2 linked regions of the Sinorhizobium meliloti genome follow. Each later gene encodes a partner of the first gene's protein in a complex. Links are inferred from orthologs where the notes say so. Each region holds a gene or a part of one and is shown in the gene's direction. Other genes may lie near its edges.

Region 1 (5,477 bases):
GCGCAAAGGTCGTTGTAGCACTTTGAATCACGCTATTACGCCTTGCGGGCTCCGCTCGAGGCTCCTATATTTTGGAACAATTCTAAAAAGGCCGGTCGAGGAGCGCTCCCGGCAGAATGGAGTGAGACATGTTCATCCAGACCGAAGCCACACCGAATCCCGCCACTTTGAAGTTCCTGCCGGGCAAGGTGGTGATGGAGAACGGCACTGCCGAATTCCGGAGCGAAGAAGAGGCCCTTGCAGGATCGCCCCTTGCGGCTCGGCTCTTTTCGATCCCCGGCGTCACCGGTGTCTATTTCGGCTATGACTTCATCACCGTGAGCAAGGAAGCGCAGGAGTGGCAGCACCTGAAGCCCGCGATTCTCGGCTCGATCATGGAGCATTTCATGTCGGGGCAGCCGATCATGTCGGGCGCCGGCCGTGCCGAGCAGACGGATGAGGAGGACGAGTTCTTCGACGAGGGCGACGAGGCGATCGTCGCCACGATCAAGGAACTGCTCGAGACGCGGGTTCGGCCCGCCGTCGCCCAGGACGGCGGCGACATCACCTTCCGCGGCTTCAAGGACGGAACGGTGTTCCTGAACATGAAAGGCGCATGCTCCGGCTGCCCCTCCTCGACGGCGACCTTGAGGCACGGCGTGCAGAACCTGCTGCGCCACTTCGTTCCGGAAGTCGAAGCGGTCGAATCCGTCTGATCCGAAGCGGATCGGGGCGCGGGAATCTGCATGGCAGGCCCGCGCATCCTTTGCTTACTGTTTGGCTTCATTTTCCTTACATCGTCTTTCCATATTCCTTATCCCGGTGTGGTTTTTGGGATAGAATCGCAAGTGTGATTCCGAAGGGCCGCAGCGACTTGGACATGCGGTAACTGCGGCTGCGCACCCTCGCAGCCGCACCGCTCGCAGGCGCAGGGGAGGAGACCGCGGCTGAAATGCTAGTTCTTGCCATTGATACATCCGGGTCCGGTTGTTTCGCTGCCGTCTACGACGGCGGCGCCGGAGAACTTCTGGCATGCGCGGGCGCGGATATCGGACGTGGCCACGCGGAGCGCCTCATGGAATTCGTGGATGAGGCCTTGAGCGCCTCGGGCCGGGAACTCGGCGAAATCGATCGGATTGCCGTGACGATAGGTCCAGGATCGTTCACCGGGATCCGTGTCGGCGTTGCCGCTGCGCGCGGCCTCGCGCTGGCGCTCGGAAAGCCCGCGGTCGGGATCACCACGCTTCACGTCGTCGCCGAAAGCGCGAGGCTGAACCAGGCTGGCCAGCCGGTGCTCGTCGTCCTCGACGCCAAACGGGACGAGGTTTACCTCCAGGCCTTCGATGCTTCGGGACGGCCGCAGGGGGAGGCGGAAATCCTGCCCGCCGAGGAAGCGCGCCTGCGCTTTTCCGCTTTCGCCGGCATCGCCTGCGGCTCCGGTGCCCCTGCCGTCACCGGCGCGGCGGGCGGCAAGCCGGACGAGATCGATATGGCGGCCCTCGCCCGGCTGGGGGCTGCGGCCGATCCGGTTTCAGCGCGTCCTAAGCCGCTTTATCTGCGCGGACCGGACGCCAAGCCCCAGGCCGGATTCGCCGTGACCCGCGCCTGACCGGAAGACGCCATTCGCCCGTATATTCTCCAGAACGTCCAAGAAACGCCCCCGATGAGCCTTACCGACTACTTCACCCGCCGCACCGAATTCGACATTTTCGCGCTTGAAGAGGCCGATCTCGGCGCCGCGGCCGCGCTGCATCGCCAGCGCTTTGCCGCCGCCTGGAGCGACGGCGAAATCCATGGGCTCCTGAGTCAGGAGACGGTATTCGGATTCGTCGCGCGCCAGACCAATGCCAATGGCATGTTCCGGCCGGCCTTCGGCGGCTTCGTCCTGTCGCGGGCGGTCGCGGGCGAAGCCGAGATACTGACGATCGGGGTCGACTCCCGCTACGCGCGCTCCGGTCTCGGCTGGCGCCTCATGCAGGCGGCCATGCGGGAGGCCGCCGTCAAAGGGGCCGAGGCACTGTTCCTGGAAGTCGACGAGACGAACCAGGCCGCAATCGGCCTCTACGGAAAGCTCGGCTTCCGCAAGGTCGGCGAGCGCAAGGCCTATTATCAGGCGCGGCCCGGCGAACGCAGCGCGGCGCTTGTCATGCGGCTCGATCTTCGCTAGAGCGGGATGAGGAAAGTGTGTGCGGTTTTCCGCCCGCATCCCGCGTCTCAACCTATTGGAATAGATCACGTTCACTGTTTCACGCAAACGGTGAAGCGCAGTTTGGAAGGTGCCTGCGGATGATCAATTGGGTGCGGGTCGCTCTTTGCGGCATGCTGCTCGTCATGGTCTCGCTGGTGCTGATGCCGGTCCAGATTCTTTGCCTCTGGCTCGATCTGAAACCGCGGCGCTGGCTGCCGCGTCACTGGCATCGCGTCGCCTGTCTGCTGCTCGGCCTGCGCGTCCGCGTCCATGGCGAGCTCGACCGCCGGCGTCCCTTGCTCCTGAGCGCCAATCACGTCTCCTGGAAGGATATCCTGGTGCTTTCCTCGGTGGCGGACGTCGTTTTCGTTGCCAAGTCGGACGTCAAGAGCTGGCCGATATTCGGGCTTCTCGCCCGCCTTCAGGCATCGGTTTTCGTGGAACGCGAGCAGAAGCGCACCACCGGTCACCAGGTCAATGACATCGGGCGGCGGCTCGCCGATGGGGAAATCGTCGTGCTCTTCCCGGAAGGAACGACCTCCGACGGCAACCGGCTGCTCGACATCAAGACCTCGCTGTTCGGCGCGGCCGCTTCGGCGGTCCCGCAGTCGCCGACCGGCGTGGTCCACGTCCAGCCGCTGGCGATTTCCTACACCGGCATCCACGGCATGCCGATGGGGCGCTATCATCGGCCGATCGCCGCATGGCCGGGGGACATCGGCTTGGTGCCGCACCTTCTCGGGGTGCTCAGAGAGGGAGCCCTGGAGGTCGATGTCGATTTCGGCGAGGCGGTGGACTATGACCGGCACGCGAACCGCAAGGAAGTAAGCCGCCTCATCGGTCAGCGGATCCGCAAGATGCTGTCGGATCGGCTGCGAGGGCGCTCCCGATCCGCCGCGAAGGGCGAGCCGGCCCCCGCGTGCTCTGCAGCGCCGGACATCCCGTCAGACGCGCAAAGGTCGCGGCTCGCGCCGTGACGGCCCGAAAATGCTTCAACTTTGGGGCGCTATGCACTAAAGAACCCGCATGACCCAGGAAACCGCTCTTCTGTCGACGTCGCCCGAGGCGGGCGACCTGAACGTTCCGGCGCGCAAGGTCTTCGTCAAGACCTATGGCTGTCAGATGAACGTCTATGACTCCGACCGCATGTCGGATGCGCTCTCGCGCGACGGCTATGTTGCGACCGATGTCCTGGAAGACGCCGATTTCGTCCTGCTCAACACCTGTCATATCCGCGAAAAGGCTGCGGAGAAGGTCTATTCCGAGCTCGGTCGCCTGCGCGAACTGAAAAAGGCCAAGGCGCTCGAGGGCCGCGAGATGCTGATCGGCGTCGCCGGCTGCGTGGCCCAGGCGGAGGGCGACGAAATTCTCCGCCGCGTCCCGGCGGTCGATCTCGTCATAGGTCCTCAGACCTATCATCGCCTTCCCGACGCGCTGAAGCGGGCTCGCGCCGGCCAGCGTATCGTGGAAACGGAATATGCCATCGAGGACAAGTTCGTCCATCTGCCGGCGCCCGATAAAGCCAAGACCCGTGCGCGGGGCGTCACGGCTTTCCTGACCGTCCAGGAAGGCTGCGACAAGTTCTGCACTTTCTGCGTGGTACCCTACACGCGCGGCTCGGAAGTCTCGCGCCCGGTGGCACAGATCGTGGCGGAGGCGGAGAAGCTCGTCGAAGGCGGCGTGCGCGAAATCACCCTGCTCGGACAGAATGTCAACGCCTGGCACGGCGAGGGTCCGCATGGGCGCGAATGGAGCCTTGGCGACCTCCTGCGACGCCTCGGCGAAATCGACGGCCTTGCGCGCCTGCGCTATACCACCAGCCATCCGCGCGACATGGACGACAGCCTCATAGAGGCGCACCGGTCGATGGCGAAGCTGATGCCCTATCTGCACCTGCCGGTCCAGTCGGGCTCCGACCGTATCCTGAAGGCGATGAACCGGCGCCACACGGCAGCCGAATATCTGGCGCTCGTCGAGCGCATTCGTGCGGCGCAGCCCGACCTTGCGCTTTCGGGCGATTTCATCGTCGGCTTCCCCGGCGAGACCGATCAGGACTTCGAGGATACCCTTCGCCTTGTGGAAGAAGTGAACTATGCACAGGCTTTCTCGTTTAAGTATTCGACGCGTCCCGGCACGCCGGGCGCCGAGCTCAAGGAACAGGTTCCCGAGGACGTGAAGGCCAAGCGCTTGGAAATATTGCAGGCTTTGCTCGTAAAGCAGCAGCGCGGTTTCGCCGAGGCCTGTGTGGGTCGGGAGATCGACCTGCTCCTGGAGAAGCCGGGCCGCATGCCGGGGCAGCTCGTCGGCCGGTCGCCGTGGCTGCAGCCCGTGAATGTTGATGCAAAAGCATCGCAAATCGGTGACATTATCAGAGTGCGAATCACCAAGGCCGGGCCGAACAGCCTGTTTGCCGAGATGATCGGGGAATCGGACGCGAGGAGCTGACCGCTTGAACGGACACGAACTGATTTCTTCCTCATCTCGCCAGTCGAAGACATCCGCGACGGACGCCAATCACTTCGTGCTCACCTTCGAGAACAACCGCTTCGCGAGCGAGCTCTTCGGTCAGTTCGACCAGAATCTGAAATTGCTGGAAGAGCGATTGCGCATCGAGGCCCGGCCGCGGGGCAACTCGGTCGCCATCTCCGGTGACGTCGTCGCAACCAATCAGGCGCGTCGTGCCCTCGACTATCTCTACGGAAGGCTGCAGAGTGGCGCTTCGATCGATACATCCGATGTCGAAGGTGCGATCCGCATGGCGGTCGCCGCCGACGATCAGCTACAGTTGCCGACGATGGAGCGCAAAGCCAAATTGACAATGGCGCAGATTTCGACGCGCAAGAAGACAATCGCTGCGCGCACGCCGATGCAGGATTCCTATATCCGCGCCATGGAGCGGGCCGAACTCGTCTTCGGCGTCGGTCCTGCCGGCACGGGCAAGACCTATCTCGCCGTCGCCCATGCCGCCCAGCTCCTGGAGCGTGGCGCTGTCGACCGGATCATCCTCTCGCGTCCGGCTGTCGAAGCGGGCGAGCGTCTCGGCTTCCTGCCGGGCGACATGAAGGAGAAGGTCGATCCCTATCTGCGTCCGCTCTATGACGCGCTGTACGACATGATGCCGGGCGACAAGGTCGAGCGGGCAATCACCGCCGGCGTCATCGAGATCGCGCCGCTCGCCTTCATGCGCGGGCGAACGCTTGCCAACGCCGCCGTGATCCTCGACGAGGCGCAGAACACGACGTCGATGCAGATGAAGATGTTCCTGACCCGTCTCGGCGAGAACGGCCGGATGATCGTCACGGGCGATCCG
Region 2 (5,325 bases), 680 kb from region 1 along the record:
CGGTCGAGCTTCTCCTTGAACCCCTGGCCGGCGGATTTCGCGGCTTCGGGAAGGCTGTCCCATTCGAGCGATGCGCCCTTGAGATCGCCGTTATCGAGCTTGTCTTCGATGCGGGCGATCACCGCTTCCGGCGTGTCGCCTTCGACGCTGCCGACCGGCCGCACGCGGATGCCCGACATTGCGCTGGAGACGAGGCGATCGAAAATGCCCTGATTGGGATCTGGCCGGTGCAGCGCGTCCAGCATCGCGTCCGCCGCCGGCCGGAAACTTTCCTTCAATTCCGTCCGCGTGGGGACCCCTGTCGCGGCGACATCGGCCAGTTCCTTGACGGCCGGATCCTCGGGGGCGATGCTGCGCAAGGCGTCGAGTTCGGCGAGGAACGGCCCGCCGCGATCGATCGCCGTCTTCAGTGCGGTGACGGCAACGGCTTTCGCCATCTCGATATCGTTCGCAGGCTCGTTGAGCTTCTGCTCCGCCTGGTCGATACGGCCGGCAAGTTCCGCCCTGGCGGCGTCCGCCGCCTGGCGAGCCTCGGCAAGCTCGGTCTTCAGGGCGGCCATTTCATTCGTCAGATTGGTGACCTCGGCTTCGAGCGCCTTGATCTCGGGAGCGCCCGCCGCAGCTGCGCCGGGCTCTCGGGCCGCCTGTTCCAGGGCCGCAAGGCGGTTTTCCAAAGGGGCGACGTCCACTGGCGCCGCCGGGGCCTGTGCCTGAAGCTCCGCCTTGATCGCTTCGATCTCGCTCGCAAGGTTCTGCTCGGTGCCCGGCTGCTCCGGTCCGGGCGCCGGAACGTAGCCGGCATATTGCAGCACGCCGGCACCGGCGAGCGCTATGAGACCGCCGAGGATGCCGGCTGCAAGCGCACCTGCGCCTGTGGCCTGTCTCCTCTTTGCCTCGGGCAGTTCGCCGTTGGTCGCGTGCGGAAGCTCCGCGTCGAAGGCGGCCGCAGCCGCGTCGGCGCGTGCCTCCTCCATCTCTGTTTCCTCTTGCGGAGTTCCCTCTTTCGGATCGCCCGCCGGCAAAGGAGGTTCGCCGATACCGGCTTCGTTGCTTTCGACTTCGCCGGTTCTTACTTCGCCGGCTTCAGCCGCCTCGCTCGTCGAAATATCCGCCGGCTTGCTCTTCGCCGCATCCGGGCCGGCCGCTGCCTCGGCCGCCGCAGGTTCGGTCTTCTCCGCCTCGAGATCGATCGTCAGCGGTTCTTTCCCGGGTTTCGAGCGGCGCGGCGGCTTTTCCGATGCCATGGTCACCTCTTTACCGTTTCATTGCCTGTCGGTGTAGGCCTGAGCGGATCTGCAGCAGGAACGCTCCGCACTTTCCTCATCCGATCTAAACGCAAACCTAGTCAGCGAGGATGACGAGGGAAAGCCCCAGACCGTGCTTTTTGACGGAAATGCCCCAGATGACCCGAGCAATGTGAAGAAGGCAGGCGGAAAACCGGCGCCGACTTTGCTGATTTGGCCTCAAAGAAGCCGCAAGAGATTTTCCTCGTCTGGCACCGCCGCGACCCCGCAGGGTAGACCGTCCGGCAGGGTCTCTCTTATCGGCCAGCTCAGGCAGAGAAAGCGCGAGGCGAGGTCCGCGGGTTCAAGCCCGCTCTCCCGCAATGCTGCGTCCAGGCGCCGCGCGCTCTCGCGGGAATAGAGCATGACCGCATCGAAGGGGCCCGCGCGGAGGAGTCCGGGCAGCGTCTCCGCAGGATAGTGGACCGGCGCCATCCGGTAGCATTCGGCGGTCCTGTGCTCGATCCGCCGTTGGTGCAATGCCCGTTCGAAACCGTCGGTTCGCGGTGAACCGGCGAGATAGACCAGCGTTTCGCCGGGGGGGAGAAGGGCAGCCACCGTCTCGGCGAGTCCTTCGCCGGTTCCCGGTCCGATGCGGACATCGGTAAATCCGAGATCGCCCGCAGCGCGCGCCGTCGCTTCGCCGACTGCAAAGAGCGGAGTTGCAAGGTGTGGCTCAAGCGCCGGTCCGAGCGCGCCGAGGACGCGGACCGCCTCCCCACTGCTGACGGCGATCGCCTGGTGGGGCTCACTCAATGCTGCCCGGGCCGCGCCGGCGAGATGCTGCGCCTGCATAAGCGGCAGGATGACCGCTTCGTGACCCATGGCGCTGAGCCTTGCCGCCGTCCTTTCGGCGGCCGGGCGTGGCCGGGTCACGAGCACGCGCATCGGATCAGCTCCAGCTCGAGAAGAAACCCGGTCCGGCCTTGGCGCGGATACGCTCGCCGGCCTCCTGCCCAAGCCTTTCCGCGTCTGCCGCTCTGCCGTCGATTTCGATCTGGTGGGAGGTGGTGCCGTCGGGCGTCAGGATCATGCCGGCAAAGCGGATATGTGTCCCGTCCGATTGCGCGTAGCCGGCGATCGGCGTGCGGCATGAGCCGTCGAGTGTCGCCAGGAAGCCGTGCTCGCAGGAAACCGCCTCGTGTGTGCGCGGATCGTCGATTGCCGCAAGCAGCGTGTTGATACGGTCGTCGCCGATGCGGGCCTCGACGCAGATCGCGCCCTGGGCCGGCGCCGGCGGAAATTCTTCCGGATCAAGCAGCTCCGTCGGCACATGCTCCATGCCGAGCCGCCTTAGGCCGGCATAGGCCAGAAGCGTGCCGTCGACCTGACCTTCGGCAAGCTTGCGCAGGCGTGTCTCGACCTGTCCGCGATAGGTGATCACGTCGATATCGGGCCGAAGCCGCCGGATCAGCGCCTGACGGCGCAGCGAAGACGAGCCGACGGTGGCGCCTTGCGGGAGATCGACGAGCCTTTTGGCCGAGCGGCCGACAAAGGCGTCGCGGATGTCCTCGCGCGGCAGGAAAGCGGAAAGGAACAGCCCCTCAGGCAGCTTCGTCGGCATGTCCTTGGACGAATGCACGGCGAAGTCGAGGTCTCCCGACAGAAGCTGCTGCTCAAGCTCTTCGGTGAACAGGCCCTTGCCGCCGATCTCCGCAAGCGACCGGTCGGTGATCCGGTCGCCCTTCGTGGAAAGGATGACGATCTCGAACATTTCCGGCGGCAGACCATGTGCGGCGGCGAGCCGATCGCGCGTTTCATGCGTCTGGGCCATCGCCAGCGGGCTGCCGCGCGTGCCGATGCGGAAAGGTTTCGTTTGCATCCTTCGCCATCCGTTGTTACTGCATGCTTCCTTAAATCGGAACCGGTTTAGGACAAAACCATGCAGCAGTTCAAAGCGTTACAGCGTCCCTTGTGCGTCTGAAGGCGCACGGCGCTGTTTGAGTTTCGTGTAGCCACCTTTCACTGCGACCGCAATCTTTGAGTATAGCACGTGACGTCCCCGCCTTTGCGCATCCTCGGCATTGAGACAAGCTGCGACGAAACCGCCGCTTCGGTCGTGCTGCGTGACGAAGAGGGCCGCGGCCGGATTCTCGGCGACGTGGTGCTGAGCCAGCTGGAAGAGCATAGTGCCTATGGCGGCGTCGTTCCCGAGATCGCGGCGCGCGCCCATGTCGAGGCGCTCGACGCGCTGATCGAGGAAGCGCTCCTGCGCGCCGGCGTGACACTCCGGGACATCGACGCGGTCGCTGCGACAAGTGGTCCCGGCCTGATCGGCGGGCTCATCGTCGGGCTGATGACCGGCAAGGCGATCGCGCGGGCGACCGGCAAGCCGCTCTATGCGGTCAATCATCTCGAAGGCCACGCGCTGACGGCGCGGCTGACCGACGGCCTTTCATTTCCCTATCTGATGCTGCTCGTCTCGGGCGGCCATACACAGCTGATCCTCGTCAAGGGCGTCGGCGAATACGAACGCTGGGGCACGACGATCGACGATGCGCTCGGCGAGGCCTTCGACAAGACCGCAAAGCTGCTCGGTCTTCCCTATCCGGGCGGGCCGGCCGTCGAGCGGGCGGCGCAAGCCGGTAATGCGGAGCGCTTCGATTTTCCCCGGCCGCTCGTCGGCGACGCCAGGCTCGACTTTTCGTTTTCGGGCCTCAAGACCGCCGTCCGCCAGGCCGCACAGTCGCTGGGGCCGGTGACGGATCAGGATATCGCCGACGTCTGTGCCTCTTTTCAGCGCGCCATTTCCCGCACGCTCAGGGATCGGGTCGGGCGCGGCTTGAAGCGGTTCAGGGCGGACTTCGCCTCCGTCGACCAACCGGCTCTCGTCGTGGCCGGCGGGGTTGCCGCGAACCAGACATTGCGCCGGACACTGCAATCGCTTTGCGACGAGCACGGCTTCCGCTTCATCGCGCCGCCGCTCCAGCTTTGCACCGACAACGCGGCGATGATTGCGTGGGCCGGTGCGGAGCGCCTCGCGGCGGGCCTGCCGGCGGACGGGCTCGATGCAGCTCCGCGTTCGCGCTGGCCGCTCGATTCCGAAGCCAAGGCATTGATCGGCTCCGGCAGACGCGGCGCCAAGGCATGATGGACAGAAGATGAGCGGCAAATCGAAGAGCGCGCCAAAAATCGTGGTCGTCGGGGCGGGCGCCTTCGGAACGGCGCTTTCGGCCGTCGCGGCAGCGAAGGACAAGGCGAATGTCACTCTGCTTGCCCGCCGGGAAGAAGCGGCCGCGGAGTGTCGCCGTACCGGGCGGAATGACGCGGTTCTCCCGGGAATTCCGCTTCCCCCGGGCCTTGTCTATTCTTCGCAGGCGGCCGCGCTCGAAGACGCCGACATCGTCCTTTTCGCGATGCCTTCGCAAGCGCATCGGGACGCGGCGCGTAGCTACGGTCCCGCGATCGGCGCCAGGGCGATCGTCGTCACCTGCGCCAAGGGCATGGAGCAATCGACCGGCCAACTCCTCACCGACGTTCTCGAAGAGGAGTTGCCGGGCCGCCGCATCGGGGTGCTTTCCGGCCCGGGCTTTGCCGCCGATATCGCTAGCGGCCTGCCGACTGCCATGGTGATCGCCGCCCCCGATACGGCGATCGCGACGGAGCTTGCGGAGGCGCTTTCCGGGCGGACGTTCCGGCTCTATCCCTCGGCGGATCGCACCGGCGTTCAGCTTGGCGGGGCGCTCAAGAACGTGCTGGCGATCGCCTGCGGCATCGTCGAAGGCGCCGGTCTCGGCGACTCGGCCCGCGCTGCGCTGATCTCGCGCGGGCTTGCGGAAATGTCGCGCTTCATCGTTGCGAGAGGCGGCGAGGCGGACACGGTGCGCGGCCTTTCGGGATTGGGTGACCTCGTGCTGACCGCGACGAGCCACCAGTCGCGCAACCTGCGCTTCGGCATAGCGCTCGGCAAGGACGGCCGGGCCGCGGCCGGAAGCAGCGAGCTGGTCGAGGGCGCCTTTGCCGCATCCGTCGCCGCCCGCGTGGCGGGCGCACTCGGCATCGAGATGCCGGTCACCGAGGCCGTCGCGGCCATCGTCGACGG

The links. The genes of interacting proteins can lie anywhere in the genome.
Region 2: the proteins of tsaB (region 1) and tsaD are in contact, whole or in part, in a solved structure (PDB 4WQ4), measured with the Escherichia coli proteins. The link is inferred for Sinorhizobium meliloti from one-to-one orthologs.

Annotation. Positions count from the first base shown.
Region 1 is NZ_JAGIOS010000001.1:906,321-911,797, reverse strand. Bases 1-2,759 are described here. They hold tsaB (tRNA (adenosine(37)-N6)-threonylcarbamoyltransferase complex dimerization subunit type 1 TsaB), read left to right. Parts: upstream 1-931; coding sequence 932-1,588; downstream 1,589-2,759. Other genes in these bases: olsA (lyso-ornithine lipid O-acyltransferase), read left to right, coding at 2,266-2,759; JOH52_RS04365 (GNAT family N-acetyltransferase), read left to right, coding at 1,643-2,146; JOH52_RS04375 (NifU family protein), read left to right, coding at 129-695. In the rest of the region: more of olsA, read left to right, coding at 2,760-3,144; tRNA (N6-isopentenyl adenosine(37)-C2)-methylthiotransferase MiaB, read left to right, coding at 3,194-4,612; JOH52_RS04350 (PhoH family protein), read left to right, coding at 4,617-5,477. UniProt on the Escherichia coli protein: Required for the formation of a threonylcarbamoyl group on adenosine at position 37 (t(6)A37) in tRNAs that read codons beginning with adenine.
Region 2 is NZ_JAGIOS010000001.1:1,585,222-1,590,546, forward strand. Bases 2,386-5,325 are described here. They hold tsaD (tRNA (adenosine(37)-N6)-threonylcarbamoyltransferase complex transferase subunit TsaD), read left to right. Parts: upstream 2,386-3,276; coding sequence 3,277-4,374; downstream 4,375-5,325. Other genes in these bases: hemC (hydroxymethylbilane synthase), read right to left, coding at 2,386-3,105; JOH52_RS07490 (NAD(P)H-dependent glycerol-3-phosphate dehydrogenase), read left to right, coding at 4,385-5,325. In the rest of the region: JOH52_RS07470 (COG4223 family protein), read right to left, coding at 1-1,244; JOH52_RS07475 (uroporphyrinogen-III synthase), read right to left, coding at 1,464-2,171; more of hemC, read right to left, coding at 2,176-2,385.